DNA from 4 places in the Sporosarcina sp. YIM B06819 genome. Region 4 is predicted to be linked to each of the others. Evidence: riboswitches for the same ligand, from Rfam matches in the RefSeq annotation. Region 4 holds a riboswitch; each other region holds the start of a gene.
What was found. A riboswitch is a leader RNA that binds a small molecule or an ion and turns the genes downstream of it on or off. The one in region 4 is predicted to bind S-adenosylmethionine.
Positions count from the first base shown of each region.

Region 1: another riboswitch for S-adenosylmethionine. It lies ahead of R2B72_RS17495 (methionine biosynthesis PLP-dependent protein); the one in region 4 lies ahead of R2B72_RS03255 (O-acetylhomoserine aminocarboxypropyltransferase/cysteine synthase family protein).
Region 2: another riboswitch for S-adenosylmethionine. It lies ahead of metA (homoserine O-acetyltransferase MetA); the one in region 4 lies ahead of R2B72_RS03255 (O-acetylhomoserine aminocarboxypropyltransferase/cysteine synthase family protein).
Region 3: another riboswitch for S-adenosylmethionine. It lies ahead of metK (methionine adenosyltransferase); the one in region 4 lies ahead of R2B72_RS03255 (O-acetylhomoserine aminocarboxypropyltransferase/cysteine synthase family protein).

Region 1 covers NZ_JAWLIQ010000036.1:6,696-10,722, forward strand. Annotated here, with positions in the region: gene R2B72_RS17485 (bifunctional homocysteine S-methyltransferase/methylenetetrahydrofolate reductase) at 1-410, shown strand, start outside; gene metC (cystathionine beta-lyase) at 505-1,695, opposite strand; gene R2B72_RS17495 (methionine biosynthesis PLP-dependent protein) at 1,692-2,813, opposite strand; SAM riboswitch class I at 3,115-3,223, opposite strand; gene R2B72_RS17500 (AI-2E family transporter) at 3,298-4,027, opposite strand, start outside.
Region 2 covers NZ_JAWLIQ010000046.1:7,006-11,032, reverse strand. Annotated here, with positions in the region: gene R2B72_RS18185 (hypothetical protein) at 163-870, opposite strand; gene metA (homoserine O-acetyltransferase MetA) at 931-1,839, opposite strand; SAM riboswitch class I at 1,941-2,049, opposite strand; gene R2B72_RS18175 (hypothetical protein) at 2,232-2,411, shown strand; gene R2B72_RS18170 (protein phosphatase 2C domain-containing protein) at 2,569-3,366, opposite strand; gene R2B72_RS18165 (NUDIX hydrolase) at 3,359-3,829, opposite strand; gene R2B72_RS18160 (DUF1572 family protein) at 3,864-4,027, opposite strand, start outside.
Region 3 covers NZ_JAWLIQ010000026.1:36,116-40,142, reverse strand. Annotated here, with positions in the region: gene pckA (phosphoenolpyruvate carboxykinase (ATP)) at 1-960, opposite strand, end outside; SAM riboswitch class I at 1,140-1,276, shown strand; gene metK (methionine adenosyltransferase) at 1,602-2,798, shown strand; gene R2B72_RS15665 (gamma carbonic anhydrase family protein) at 3,329-3,841, opposite strand.
Region 4 covers NZ_JAWLIQ010000005.1:94,391-98,417, forward strand. Annotated here, with positions in the region: gene R2B72_RS03235 (lysoplasmalogenase) at 1-67, opposite strand, end outside; gene R2B72_RS03240 (DUF2187 family protein) at 211-432, opposite strand; gene R2B72_RS03245 (metal-sensitive transcriptional regulator) at 705-968, shown strand; gene R2B72_RS03250 (glycerol-3-phosphate acyltransferase) at 983-1,609, opposite strand; SAM riboswitch class I at 1,754-1,869, shown strand; gene R2B72_RS03255 (O-acetylhomoserine aminocarboxypropyltransferase/cysteine synthase family protein) at 1,995-3,284, shown strand; gene R2B72_RS03260 (alpha/beta fold hydrolase) at 3,320-4,027, shown strand, end outside.

The DNA.
Region 1 (4,027 bases), on a different contig from region 4:
GTGCTGTACAAAGAATGGAGAAAAAAATCGAAGCGGGTGCGGATTATTTCATCACACAGCCGATTTATAGCCCAGAGAAGATTATTGAATTATACGAGGCAACAAAGCATATTCAAGCACCGATTTATATCGGTATTATGCCGTTGACATCGTCGCAAAATGCAGAGTTTCTTCACAATGAAGTGCCGGGCATCAAGCTGACAGATGAAGTTCGCGCAAGGATGGGGCTATTTGCAGGAGACCGAGAGCAATCGACGCGAGAAGGCATAGCGGTTGCAAAAGAATTGATTGACGTGGCGTTAGAGCATTTCCATGGCATATACTTAATCACACCGTTTATGCGCTATGATATGACGGTCGATTTGACAGAATATATCAATGAAAAAGTGAGCGCTGGTGTTCACGCATAATCAGGTAAATCGGCTATGGCGGTCATAAATGTAGCTGTGCCAATTACAAACCCCCTTGTAAATGGATGGTCCATTTACAAGGGGGTTTATGTGTTTACAATGGACTCTTAGCCGTTGCTAATTTCTCCGCAACTTGTAAGGCTTGATCAAAATCAGCTATCAAATCATCGACATGCTCAAGGCCAACTGAAAAGCGTAGTAGACCATCTGTAATACCACGTTTTTCCCGTTCAGCTTTTGGCATAGCAGCGTGAGACATTTGTGCTGGATAGGATAGAATCGATTCAACTCCACCTAGACTAACCGCGAAAACAGGGATTTTGACGTTTTCAACAAACGCTTTTGCTGTCTCTCTGCTCGGCAAACGGAATGACAATACAGCACCTGCACTTGTTGATTGTTTGGCGTGGATCGCGTGACCTGGATGACTGGCTAAACCAGGGTAAAACACTTCCTCTACTAATGCATGTTTATCCAAATAGGTTGCGATTTTAGCAGCAGAGGCAGTTGACTGCGTGAAGCGAGCACCCAATGTTTTGATGCCTTGAATGAGTGCATAGGAATCTTGCGCACCTAAAATAGCACCGAAAGAATTTTGAATGAAAGCCAAACGATTGCCAAGCGCCTCATCCTTTGTGACAGCTAGACCTGCAATAATATCACTATGCCCCGACAAAAACTTCGTTGCACTATGCAGAACGATATCGACACCAAGATCGAGTGGACGCTGATAAAGAGGTGACATGAATGTATTATCAAGGAATGTTAAGCAATTATGCGCTTTGGCTATGTTGACCACAGCTTCAATATCCGTAATGCCAAGACGTGGATTGGACGGTGTTTCGATATAAATCAATTTCGTATTCGGTTGGATAGCTTGTTTGACAGCTTCCAAATCACCTAAGTCAACAAAAGTATGGTCGATACGAAACTTTGTTAATACCTCGGTAACAAAGCGAAATGTTCCGCCGTAGACATCTTCTGTTATGACAATATGATCGTCGGCAGACAATAGCATGAATGCGGAAGAAATTGCGGCAATGCCAGAAGCAAATGCTAGCCCTCTTGCGCCACCTTCTAAAGCTGCAATCGTTTTTTCCAAAGCTTCTCTTGTTGGATTGCCTGAACGGCTATAATCATAAGGACCAAATGTATCAAAGCTACTTTGATGGAATGTAGAAGACAAGTAAATCGGAACATTTACAGCACCTGTTTTTTGCTCGAAATCTCCACGTGTCGATGCGTGGATAATCGTTGTTTCTAAGCGTTCTTCACGTGAACTCATAGCTGTGGCACCTCACTTTTTAATGAAGCAAATACTTGTTTCAAATCGGCAATCAAATCATCCGTATCCTCTACCCCAACTGAAAAGCGTAACAGGCTGTTACAAACACCGCGACGTAGGCGTTCTTCCAATGGAATGTCGGCATGTGTTTGTGTTGCTGGATAAGTAATAAAGCTTTCCACGCCGCCAAGACTTTCAGCGAATGTAATGAGTTGCAGGTTTTCAAGAAATTGTCCAACCCACTCGCTTTCTTGCAGACGGAATGATAGCATGCCACCTTTTCCTGGATACAGCACGTCTTTGACAAGTGGTTCATTTTCCAAGAAATCCACAATGATTTTCGCATTCGCATCATGCTGCTTCATGCGCAAGTGAAGTGTTTTTAATCCACGGACGATTAACCATGAATCGAAAGGCGATAGCACAGCACCGATTGCGTTATGGTTCGAACCAAGTTTTGCACAAAGCTCCTCACCTTGTGCCACGACCAACCCTGCAAGCACATCATTATGTCCCCCAATATATTTCGTTGCGCTATGTAGGACGATATCAGCACCAAGTTCAATTGGTCTTTGGAAATACGGTGTGTAAAATGTATTGTCAACAATCAGTAGTAAGTCATATTTTTTAGCAAGTTCTGCATACTGAGCGATATCCGTTTCCTGCATTAAAGGATTCGTAGGTGTTTCAATGAAGAGAGCTTTTGTCTTAGCTGTAATCAATTTCTCCGTTTCGTGAACATCCGTAAAATCGGAGTACGACGTCGTAATACCATAGACATCTGCATAATAGTCGAGTAGGCGGTACGTTCCACCATAAATATCTTCCGGCCCAATCAATGCATCGCCTGAACGGAATAGAGAGAGTACTAATTGAATCGCAGCCATGCCTGAACTACAAGCATAGCCCTGATCTCCGCCTTCTAAATTAGCAATGCCTTCTTCTAAAATGGAACGCGTTGGATTTTTCGTCCGAGAGTAATCATAGCCAGTCGATTGACCAAGACCATCATGCTTGTAAGCTGTCGATAAATAAATAGGCGGGTTCACAGCACCCGTTTTTAGATCACTATTATTTCCTAGTTGTACAAGTCGTGTATCAAAACTTTTATTTGTCATTTTTTATCATCCTTTTTAATTTAATCAATTACGTCTTGGCGTAATTTCGTCCGAATTTTGAATTGTGCTTGAGGCATACAGGGAGGAATTGCAGTTCATTCCTCCTCGGGTGGAAGGATTGAACTGCATCCTTCCTTGTAGGTCATGCAGTCGTCGCGAACTTAGACTGCCTTCGTAACTCCCTTCAAAATTTGTTACATCCGCCGGAGGCTTAATTTGAATCGGCAGTGGGCTTTTGCCGATTCAAATTAAAAAAAGGACCCTCTAGTAGAAGAGGGCCCTCAAAAATATGAAGTCAATCTTCTCATCTGCAAGACGTTTACCGTCTAGTAGGAATTAGCACCATATCCTGAAATAGGCTGGTTGCTGAGACATCGTCGGGCCACTCCCTCCGTCTCTCTTGATAAGAATACAATTATTAAATTGTTAGAAAACATTAATTTATCCAACTCTATCATGTTATGAAAAAAAAGACAAGGGATTATCAATCCGCCTTGTCTTTTTTGATGATGGGGTCTTTATTCGTGACATCTAGAACGTCCAACAGGAAAACAAACACAGGAATCCCGATGATCAATCCCCAGACGCCGAAGAATTGTTGTGAAAAAATAAGCACGATGAACGTGTAAAAAACAGGCAAATCCGTTTTGGAGGACATGAGTTTCGGATTTAAAATATAAGCTTCAATAGCATGAATAATCATGACCGCTACAATTAAGTAGACGACTTTGAGTACACCACCAATGGTAAAAGCAATAAGTGTGAGTGGCACCATTGAAATAATGACGCCGGCAACTGGGATGAGCCCTAAGAAGAATACCATGATGGCTAATCCGATGATTTGCGGGAACCCGAGTACCATCAAGACAATCACTGACAAAAATGTATTCACAATTGCAATGATGAACTGTGCTTCAATCACTTTGCCAAATGTACGTGAAAACTTTTTGCCGAAGAACTCAATTTCATAATAAAATGGAGCTACTTTACTTTGTTTGAACTTATCAGTGAATTCAATTAAACGTGGTTTTTCCAATAGGAAAAATAAGCTTAATAGTAAGGCAATCAATACTTGAACACTTGTTTTACTAATATCTGTGAAAGATACTAATAGGAATGTAAATCCGTTTTCTATATAAGCGGTAATTTTCTCGCTAGAAATAAAGGATTCAATAAAGTGAATTAAGGGATTGTCGTGTGATTGTGTAGAAAAG
Region 2 (4,027 bases), on a different contig from region 4:
ATCTGGTAGATATATGATCCTATGGAGGTGAATTCCTGTAGGGTCTTTTTCTATTGTATATAGTTAAAACACTAAAATTAAAAAATTCTAAACTAAGAGTACTTAGATTACTCTAGTTTAGGATACTATGTTAAAAGTGTGCCTCATTGGGTTGTATACTCTTCACTCAGAACTTTTCTGTTTCTCTTCAGGCTTCGGATTCATCCAGAATCGTGACATTTGTTGTTCAGGGTTCGTCAAATTTTTTGTAAGATAGGAAGTTGTCAACGTATAGCTATTTTCTATTTTTTCCGTCAAGTAATTGGTACGCTCGTAAAGAATGCCTCTGAGATAATCCAACTGCCTAACCATTTTCTCTATCATACTTTCTTGGTTGTCTAGCCTACTACTAACAACTTTTTGAGCATCCTCTTGTTGTAAAATACGATCAGCTAATTGCTGTTGCTGGTTCAATTGCTCATTCATTTTAATAGCCATTTCTTTCGTTGATTCACTAACTTGCATCCTGAACTCCCGATCCACTGCTTGTTCACGCGCCAACATCAGATGGAATTTTTGCTGTTTATCATCGAGTCCCGCCAACGATTTCGTGATATTCCTTTCAAATTTCTCATACTGAAAATTATTATTATGCAGTTCATTCAAACGGGTATGGATTGTTGTAATTTGATTTTCCTGTGACTTTTTTTGTTGTTGTAGAAGTAGCTCCAAATCACGAATATGACGATTAAGCATAGCATTTTCTTCATGCCGCTCCTGCATCCACTGCGTTAACGAATCTATTCTCGAATGGCCTTGATTATGCTCTACAAGATTTTTGTCATTATTGAAAACATCCGAATGACTCTGACTGTTAATAAATAAACCCATTGCCTAGGCCCCCTTGTCGTACTATCTTATGCAAATGACGACAAGGCGGTTAGCAAGAGTTTACTCCCAGACATACGGTGTTTCTTGATAGACATAATAATTCAACCAATTGGAGAAGAGCAAGTGGGTATGCGAACGCCATGTATTTAATGGCTCTTCGTTTGGATCATTATTCGGGAAATAATTCGCTGGTGGATCAATTTCGATACCTTTTTGAAGATCCCGTGCATATTCTTCTGCAAGCGTCGTTGCATCGTACTCAAAATGACCGGTAATCATAATATGTTTATTATCATTGGAAATGATAATAAACGCACCCGCATCCTCAGACTTCGCAAGTAGATGCAAGCGAGGGTCATTTTCGATTTCCTCCACAGAAACTGCTGTATAACGTGAATGTGGCGCTCTAAATTCGTCATTAAAACCGCGGGCCAAATTGATGGTTGGGTCAGATAGGCGATGAGTATATACACCCGAGCATTTCTTCGACAAATCAAATTTATCAATTCCATAATGATGATATAGCGCTGCTTGTGCACCCCAACAAATATGCAACACGGACGTCACATTGTCTTTTGACCAGTCCATAATCTCCTTCATTTCATCCCAATAATTCACATCTTCAAATTTCAAATGCTCAATTGGTGCCCCTGTAATAATCATGCCATCGAAACGACGATGTTTGACATGCTCAAATGTTGTATAAAATTTGTCCAAGTGAGATTTGCTAATGTTTTTCGATTCATGGGTCGCCATATTCATAAACGTCACATCCACTTGCAATGGTGTATTACCTAATAAGCGCAAAAGTTGCAGCTCTGTTCGTTCTTTTTCCGGCATTAAATTCAAAATAATAATATTCATTGGCCGAATGTCTTGGGACGTTGCACGTTCCTCATCCATGACAAATATTTTTTCCTTTTTCAATAATTCTCCGGCGGGCAATTGTTTAGGTATGTTGATTGGCATCGTTACTCTCTCCTTTTTTCATTCTAATTATGTATGTTGAGCACAAAGAAAAATCCTCTTTTCTATAGGATAAGAAAAGAGGATTGGCTTTAGGCTCTCAGTTCTTATCTCTCAAGACAAAAAGTCCTGTTGGAGGTAGCACCTTTCTGATAACGTCAGAGGTTGCTGAAGCTTCATCGGGCCATATCCCTCAGCTTCTCTTGATAAGAGTATTCAGTTTGTTTCTATTATACGCTTAAACAATATATTGTAAACAGTCTTTTTATTTTCGCGGTGAAAGTCACGGAAACTATCATGTTTTTCATGTTTATTCATACATCTTTCGCCGAATAAAATCACCCTTTTGGAGCCATATTAACATCGTACTACATGTTTGAAAGGAGTTTTTTTTCATGGGAAGAGACAACAAACAAGGTAGCACCAACAATTCGCGTTCATTACCCCAAACGCCGAAAAGGCAAAAGATTCAACCGGGAGACATGAAAGAAGAAATGGCACGTGAGTTTGAAGAATTGAGCAATTTTAAGCCCAAGCGGGAGCGCATGATTCCAAACGAACGGAAAAGAAAGTGACACATTTTTTAGCGAAGATAGCACCTAACTTACCATGAAAAAGACGATACCCCGCGCAGCGAGATTAGCTGACGTGGGGTATTCTTTCTCTCCAACCTATATAATTTTAATTTATTTCCATAGTTTCCATGTAATTCATGCCCATTATTTTGTTCCTTCATCCCTTGTAATCACTCGGGATGCTTCCTTCCTTCTCCACTTCCACAGCCCAAGAAATTATTGTCGTGCTGTCCCGCACATTTTGTCTTTCAATCTCCATCAACATTTGTGAAATACTTTCATCAATCGCTTCTTCATTCAACGCTTCGACCAAATTTTTCGGATTTGCATAAGGTTCGCCTGGACATTCTACCAAGCCATCTGTTGTCATGAAAATGTGGTTTGTCCCTTTTCTTAATTCCCTTGTCCCAGATGTATAGCATGGAACAAGTTTTTCAAATGTATTCACTTGTCCGATCCACTCGAAAAACTGCCGTTGATTCAGTTGAAATTGGTTGAGGGCAATTAATTCTCGATGCAATAAATAGACCAAGCAGTCTCCGACGGAAAACCACCATAAGTAGTTATCTTTCCTTACGACGACAAGGCAAGCCGTTTCTCCCGTGACATTTCTACATGCTGCCAAAAGTTTATCGGATTGAAAGATTTTAAGTAGCTTGTCTTCCAGTTGTTTAAACTTTGGAGGGCCTCCCATTGATAAGATAGCTGACAAGCCTTCCTTATGTTCTTGGAATGTACGAATAACAAGTTCCGCGCTTTCGGCACTTTTATGTGCATCGAGAATAGCTGCGAATTCCCAGTCATCAGTCTGCCAGACGATGCAACCGTCCTCATTCTTTGTTTGCCCCACTGATGAATTACCACCAAAACGCCCCACTGCTATACGATTTATCCACCGAACATCACGTTCATCAACAAATGCTTTTTCACTTCCAACCCAAGAGAAGTTATTCATAATTATGCATTCCTAAATATGTATTGATAAATTCATTCAAAATAGGCATTTCAGGTGGACTTAGTTCAGATGGTAGCTCATCAAAATGAAAAAACTGTAAATCCAACACTTCATTTTCATCTTTCTTCATGACACCTTCATACTCCGTACAGATAAAAGTAGTGATGACATTGTAAACTTCGTCACCATGCGGATATTTATAATAAAATTCTTCACCGGAATAAACATTGAACAACGTTAGATTTTTTGCAACCAAATTAGTCTCTTCATATAACTCACGCTTCGCCACTTCTTTTAGCGTTTCCCCTGGTTCCATGGAGCCTCCTGGCAACCCCCAGCACTTGTTATCCGTTCGTAATTGCAACAGCAGTCGTTTATTTTTGTCTACTACAATCACGTTAGCACCCGGCATAATAAGCGGACGATGACCAACAAGTTCTCTTAATTCTTGTATATATCCCATGTAAAATCTCCCTTACAAGTAATTAATTAAGTTATTATTTCAATTTGATTTTAGCTATACTCAAAATTGTCCATTCTTTATCTTTAATTTGCTTTCCTATATAAAGAATTTGTCCTATATGGTAACTAATATGCGCTATCTCCGTCTGTATTGCACTGAAAGCGGTAATTTTTTGGTTCCTTAACGTAACCGTTTTAT
Region 3 (4,027 bases), on a different contig from region 4:
TGCACGTGTATTTTCAGTTAATGAACCATCATTGTAATCAGGAATACGAGTATCTGGATCGACAACAACATTTTCCAAAACCGCACCGAAACGAATAGCACCAAAGATTTCAGGTTCTTTTTCTTGTGATAAATTAATGCATTTCGCGTAGCAACCGCCTTCAATATTGAAGACACCATCATCAGACCAACCATGCTCATCGTCACCGATTAGCTTACGATCTGCATCGGCAGAAAGCGTTGTTTTCCCTGTGCCAGAAAGACCAAAGAACAAAGCAACATCGCCTTCTTCCCCAACGTTTGCGGAGCAATGCATCGGCATAATGTCGTTTTCAGGAAGTAGGTAGTTCATGATAGAGAAGATTGATTTTTTCATTTCACCGGCGTATTCAGTTCCGCCTATTAAAACAATGCGTTTTTCCATTGACACAATGATGAATGTCTCAGAATTAGTGCCGTCAATAGCTGGATCTGCTTTGAAGGTAGGAGCTGAAACGATTGTGAATTGTGCTTCATGTGTCTGCAATTCTTCTTGAGTTGGACGGATGAATAAGTTATGAACGAACAGGTTATGCCATGCAAATTCATTGACGACTTGAATAGCAAGGCGTGAAGCGGGATCAGCACCGGCAAACCCTTTGAAGACAAACAGCTCATCACGTTCTTTCAAATGGTTAATGACTTTGCTATATAATGAATCGAAAATAGCTGATGAGATTGGGCGATTGACGCTGCCCCAATCGATTTTATCTTTAGAGGAGGCTTCTTCGACGATGTATTTATCCTTCGGAGAGCGACCTGTATACTTGCCTGTTTGTGCCGTAACTGCACCATCTGCAGTTAATTGTGCTTCTCCGCGCGCTGTTGCTTTTTCAACTAGTTGTGGAACAGAAAGCTGTAAGTTGACATTTTTACCTAAAAGGAGATCCTTAAGTTTGTCGTTCATTTTAGCTGATATCATAGTCATGTACCATCCTTTTCGTGTGGTCCCATTCAGTGGGTGACATCACATTTTTAATTAGTATAACACATTAAGAATAATAGTCTATACTAATACGAACTGCAACTAATTATATGCCACTAATCAAATTTAATTGACAAAAATCGATATTTTACGTAGTATGGATAGTTGAACGGATACTCTTATCCCGAGCTGGTGGAGGGGTCAGGCCCTATGAAACCCGGCAACCTGCAAAGACATGTTTGTCTGCGCGAAGGTGCCAAACCTGTAGCAAGGTATTTATCTGGAGACGGATTAATATTTTGTATGATAAGAGTGAAAGGTGCTTTCGAAATCATGCCCTTCACTCATGTAGTTTATACGTGAGTGAAGGGCTTTTATCTTTGTTCAGCAGGTATACAATACCTGCTGAACAAAGATAAAGCCTCCGGCGGATGTCACAAATTTTGAAGGGAGTTAATTGCGTGAGCGCAATTCAAAATTTGGACGCAATTACGCCGAGGCGTAATTGATTTTATATGATATCGCCCTTTATCCTCGTGTATAGAGCTCGCAATGGCTTGTAGTCTATTTTTTTAAGGACTCTACATGGGACATATGAGTACCGTATCAATCTCGTAGGATATAAGGAGGAAGTAAAAATGACAAATCGTCGATTATTTACATCAGAATCAGTAACTGAGGGACATCCAGATAAAATGTGTGACCAGATTTCGGATGCTATTTTAGATGCAATTTTAATGGAAGATCCAAATGCACGCGTGGCGTGTGAAACAACAATTACAACTGGACTTGTCTTAGTGGCAGGGGAAATCACAACAACTACTTATGTGGATATTCCAAAAGTAGTGCGTGAAACGGTGAAAGAAATTGGCTACACACGTGCAAAATTTGGTTTTGACTGGGAAACATCAGCAGTCCTTACTGCGATTGACGAACAATCAGCTGACATTGCTGCGGGCGTTGACCAAGCACTTGAAGCACGCGAAGGTTCTATGACAGACGATGAACTTGAAGCAATTGGTGCAGGTGACCAAGGGTTGATGTTCGGTTATGCTTGTAATGAAACACCAGAATTGATGCCGTTACCAATCAGTTTGGCACATAAATTGTCACGTCGTCTTGCACAAGTGCGTAAAGAGGAAACGCTAGATTACTTGCGCCCTGATGGGAAAACGCAAGTAACAGTTGAGTATGATGAACAGAATAATCCAGTTCGAATCGATACAATCGTCATTTCAACGCAACATCACCCAGAAGTGACGCTTGAGAAAATTCAACATGACATAAAGGAAGTTGTCATTGACGTGGTTGTACCAGCGGAATTGATTGATAACAACACGAAATACTTTATTAACCCAACAGGCCGTTTTGTGATTGGTGGACCACAAGGTGATGCGGGTCTAACAGGCCGCAAGATTATCGTGGACACATACGGTGGCTATGCACGTCACGGTGGCGGTGCATTCTCTGGGAAAGATGCAACAAAAGTGGACCGTTCCGCTTCATATGCAGCTCGTTATGTGGCGAAAAATATCGTTGCTGCCGGACTTGCAGACCGTTGTGAAGTCCAACTTGCTTACGCAATCGGCGTAGCACAACCTGTATCGATTTCGATTGATACATTCGGAACAGGCACAGTAGCAGAAAGTAAATTGGTGGAGCTTGTACGTGGATTATTCGATCTTCGTCCAGCTGGCATCATCAAAATGCTTGACCTACGTCGTCCAATTTATAAACAAACAGCTGCTTATGGTCACTTTGGTCGTACAGACATCGAATTGCCATGGGAGCAAACAGATAGAGCTGCAGCTTTGAAAGAGCAAGCGGCGCAGTAATTGACATGGAAAAAGCACAGTGAGTGGGTAGAACCCGCTTGCTGTGCTTTTTTTAATATAAAACTGGCCCATATGGTAAGGTAAAACTATTCTGATTATATTTCGTATATATTAATAGGAAATACGAATAAAAGTGTGAAAGAAGCGGCTGAAGGCGGATAAAATCATACGTCTTGTTTAGACTTTACTGGTAACCGTGGTTTTTGCTTCAATGTTCATTACTGCTACAGACAGTAAAATCGTCATATCTATTATCCAGAACACTTCTTAAAGTGTATCAAGTAGGTTGGGTGGATTGATTTGGATCATTGTTGTGATGTTATTAATCCTGCATAAACCTAAGCCTAAGCTTGAATAATGAGCTAGCCTAGAGTAAGAAACTTCAACTAAAAAGGAGAAATCATGATGTCACTCAGTTTTATCGGCTTGGTTTTATTACTAGGCGTTGTTGTATTTATTGTTTTAATCGCTTTAGTCATTTTATTATTCATCAAAAAGTAAGAGCCATCCAATCACGGACGGCTTTTTCGTCATTTCTGCAATCCTTTATAATACTGCCCTTTTTCAGCATACTCACGCACAATGCGTTCCATATCCTTGCGATCCTCATCATTCAGCTCACGCACAACTTTAACAGGGGAACCGAACGCTAATGAGTTGGCTGGAATTTTCTTGCCTGGTGGAACTAAGCTACCAGCCCCGATGAATGCGCCTTCTCCAATTTCAGCCCCATCTAAAACGATAGAACCCATGCCAACGAGTGCACCTTTTTTTACTGTACAGCTATGTAGCGTGACCTGATGACCAATTGTCACTTCGTCCTCTAAAATGAGTGGGAACTGTGGGCTTTGGTGAAGACAACATAGATCTTGAATGTTTACTTTACGTCCGATAATGGTGGGTGAAACGTCGCCGCGAATGACGGTATTGAACCAGATTGTCGACTCAGGTCCAATCGTGACATCACCTGTAATGGTTGTATAGTCTGCGATGAAAACGGATGGATCAATCACCGGTGCTTTATCTTTAAATGGGTAGATCAATGTATTCTCCTCTTTTCTCTGTATCGTGTATAATTATCTTAACAAACTTCAAGTTTATCTTCATTCATCAGGCGTTCAACCGCACGATGAATGAAGATATAGTCGCTGGCGGATGCCCCAAATTTTGAATTGTGCCTTGCACAATTCAAAATTTGGACGCAATTATGCCTTGCACAATTCAAAATT
Region 4 (4,027 bases):
ATGGAATGAAGAAAATGTAGATGGCACCCATAATCGTAATGGCACCGAGTAATAGTTTTTGAATCATGGATTCAACCCCTTTCTTTTGTTACTTTCGGGAAATGGGAAAGAAAATCCTTCTTAGATTATAGATAACTCAGTTTACTCCCAAAGAAAAAACTGCCTGTTACCAGGAAAGTTCTCTGGTAACAGGCAGTCGATAAAAAATCGTCAGACGACTGAATAATTCTTATGTGCAACAACTGTAAGATTGGACGCAGCACCAATACGTTCGGCGTCTATTGATGAAATCTCAACAATCACAGAGTTCTCGAGAATTTTGAAAATAGTACCATTGACTTCATGGTCATTGCGGACAAACGAAATCTCTTCATCGATTTTGCGCGCTGCGACAAAATCCGATACATCTTTTTCCTTGCGTGGAAAAGCCATTCGAATTCCCCCTAGTGTTTATTTTCATCTTTGCCTTCTAAAAGTAAAAAAATGCTTAGGTCAAATCCTAAGCGAGGCGTAAAAGATGAAACACAACTCAAAAAAAATGATAGATCACAAGTTGTCTACTAACTAGTATACCATATTTTTACGGAATTTGCAGGAATACCGATTCTGACGGGATTTCTTACAGTGAAAGCAGAGGTCTTGACAGTATACCTGGCAGGGTATAACATCGGTGTGTGAAGCAAAAAAGAAAGGAGCGAACCATTATGGAATACGATGATAAAGTAAAGAATAGATTGAAACGCATTGAAGGGCAGATTAAAGGCATATTGAAAATGATGGATGACAAAAAAGATTGTAAAGATGTCATTACCCAACTATCTGCTTCAAGATCGGCAATTGACAGAACAATTGGCGTCATCGTTAGCTCTAATCTAATCGAGTGCATTCAGCAGCTTGACGAAAATGATGCAAGAACGCAAGAGGATATCGTCAAAGAAGCAGTAGATTTACTTGTAAAGAGTCGCTGAAACAGCGTACTCTTTTATTTTTTCTTTTTAAGCACTGTCAAAACTCGCTTCTCACTACCTTTTTTTATCCGCTGGAAGTTCTCAATATGCTTCCACACAGCTAGCATGAATAATATAGTTGCAATTACAGCAGGCCAGTAGCCCTCGGACCAAAATGCCAAGGTGAAGAATGTAACGTACAGCATCAAAACGCCAAATACTAAAAAATTAGTCGCAAGTGCAACGATAACCAACAAGGCAAATCCAACGAGCCCGAAGCGCCAATCGAGAGCGAGTAGCACGCCGATAACCGTCGCAGTTCCTTTGCCACCGTTGAACTGCATGTAAAACGGGAAGTTATGACCAATGACTGTTGCAGCACCTGCCAAGAATAGTAGCAATGAGACATGTTCTGCCGGTAATTCCGCGTTTGCTACAAAAAAGTGTACGAGTAGTACAGTCAATACACCTTTTCCAATATCAATTGCGGCAACAAGCGCACCGAACTTTTTCCCCAACACAATCGCAGCATTCGAAGCACCCGCATTCTTGACCCCAGTTTCTTTTAAATTAACCCCAGAAATCTTCTGGGCAACAACCGAGCCGTGCAAACATCCAATTGCATATCCGCAAAGAAGCACACCTATAACCCACAACCACATACCAATTCCCCCAAATTAGTGATTCATCCATTATAACATGATAGAGTAAACCTAAGTTTCAGAAAATAAATTCAATAAACACTTGACATTGTATTAAGAATTCACCTATACTACTTCACAAGATAGAAAACTAAATCAATCAAACTCTTATCAAGAGCGGCGGAGGGACTAGGCCCTGCGATGCCCGGCAACCGGCAAGTGACTAACTTGCACAGGTGCTACTTCCTACAGATTCGTGCAAACGGTCTGAAAGATAAGAGGAGGAATAAGCGAAAGCGTAACCCTCTTCTTAGCGTTAAGCGAAGGGGGTTATTTTTTAATTTCTAAAACATCCCCAACGCCTCTGTACACAATAGCCATCTAAAAAATATTGGAGGTAATGACAATGACAAAACTTCAACCCGAAACACTTCTTCTACACGGTGGCCAAGAGCCGGATCCAGTAACAGGTTCACGTGCAGTGCCAATTCACAGAACAACTTCTTTCGTATTTCGTGACACGGAACATGCACAAAATTTGTTTGCTTTGAAGGAAGCGGGCAATATCTATTCTCGTATTATGAATCCAACTGTCGATGTTTTTGAAAAGCGTGTTGCTTTATTGGAAGGTGGAACGGCAGCAGTTGCATTATCTTCAGGAATGGCGGCTATTGCGTTTTCGATTTTAAATATCGCAGGTGCTGGGGATGAAATCGTAGCTGCAAGTAATTTGTACGGTGGTACTTATAATTTATTCGCGGTATCATTGCTACGCTATGGTATCCATGTGAAGTTTGTGGATGCGACGGACCCTGAAAACTTCCGCGCAGCCATTACAGATAAAACAAAGGCGATTTTTGCTGAGACAATTGGTAACCCAAGTCTTCATGTGCTTGATATTGAAGCAGTCGCGAACATCGCGCATGACAATGGGCTTCCATTACTTATTGACAATACATTCCCATCACCGTATGGTTCGAACCCTATTGAATTTGGGGCAGACGTTGTTATTCATTCCGCAACAAAATGGATTGGTGGACACGGGACATCCATCGGCGGTGTCGTGATTGATGCTGGGAAATTTGATTGGACACAAGGAAGGTTCCCTGATTTCACCGAGCCAGATGAAACGTATCATGGTATTCGTTATGGTATCGATGCGGCGGGTGCAGCATTTGCAACAAAGTTACGCGTTCAAGCGCTACGTGATTTTGGACCATGCTTAAGCCCAGACAATGCATTTGCTTTCTTACAAGGACTTGAAACATTACATTTACGTGTAGAAAAGCATAATGCCAACGCACTTAAAGTAGCTGATTATTTAGAGCAGCATCCGTCAGTAGAGTGGGTGACGTATACAGGTCTTGAAAATCATCCTTCAGCTGACAATGCGAAAAAGTATTTGAAAAACGGCTTTGGATCGATTATCGTATTTGGTATTAAAGGTGGACGTGAAGCGGGACGTAATTTGATTGATAATGTTAACATTTGGTCGCATGTTGCGAACGTTGGGGACGCGAAATCACTCATTATTCACCCAGCTTCAACGACACATCAGCAACTTTCGGCTGAAGATCTTGAAAATGCAGGCGTAAAAGAAGAATTGATTCGTCTATCTGTTGGTTTGGAAGCGATAGAAGATATTATTGCGGACCTTGCACAGGCCATTGATAAGGCGGTTCCAGTTAAAGTATAAAAATATCCGTTAAAAAAAGTAGGAGCGTGATGAGCATGGGGACAGGAATTGTGAACATTGGCAGCTTACGATTGGAGTCGGGCATTCTGTTAGAGAATGTCCAGCTAGCCTATGAAAGAATAGGTAGACCAGAGGCACAAACTGTCCTTGTTTGTCACGCGCTGACGGGAAATCAAGAAACCGTAGGGACAGATAAAAATCCAGGTTGGTGGAGTGGTCTTGTAGGTCGAGGGAAAAGTGTCGATATCAATCAATTCTCCGTCATCTCTTTTAACGTTCTTGGAGGATGTGATGGATCAACGGGTCCGTTATCTATTAATCCATCCACTGGCGAATCATATGGCAGTTTGTTTCCAGAAGTGACGATTCGTGATATGGTACATGCGGAGCGTAAGGCGCTAACGGTATTAGGCATTGATCGACTGCGTGCAGTTATCGGTGCATCTCTTGGAGGCATGCGGGTACTGGAATGGGGTATCTTGTATGCAGATGATATGGATGTACTCGTACCGATTGCCGTTACACCGACACTAAGTGCGTATGGGGTTGGTTTGCATGCAATCGGCAGTGATACTGGCTTCAGCAACGACGATTATACAGGGGGACCCCCCACTTTAGTAAAACATTTTGATCCGATTAGTTATTACGCATTGCTCTGTGCTATGAATACCCATGATATCGGTCGTGGACGGGGAGGCATTGAGAAAGCAGCGCGCCAAATAACAGCAAAGGTCCTTGCATTC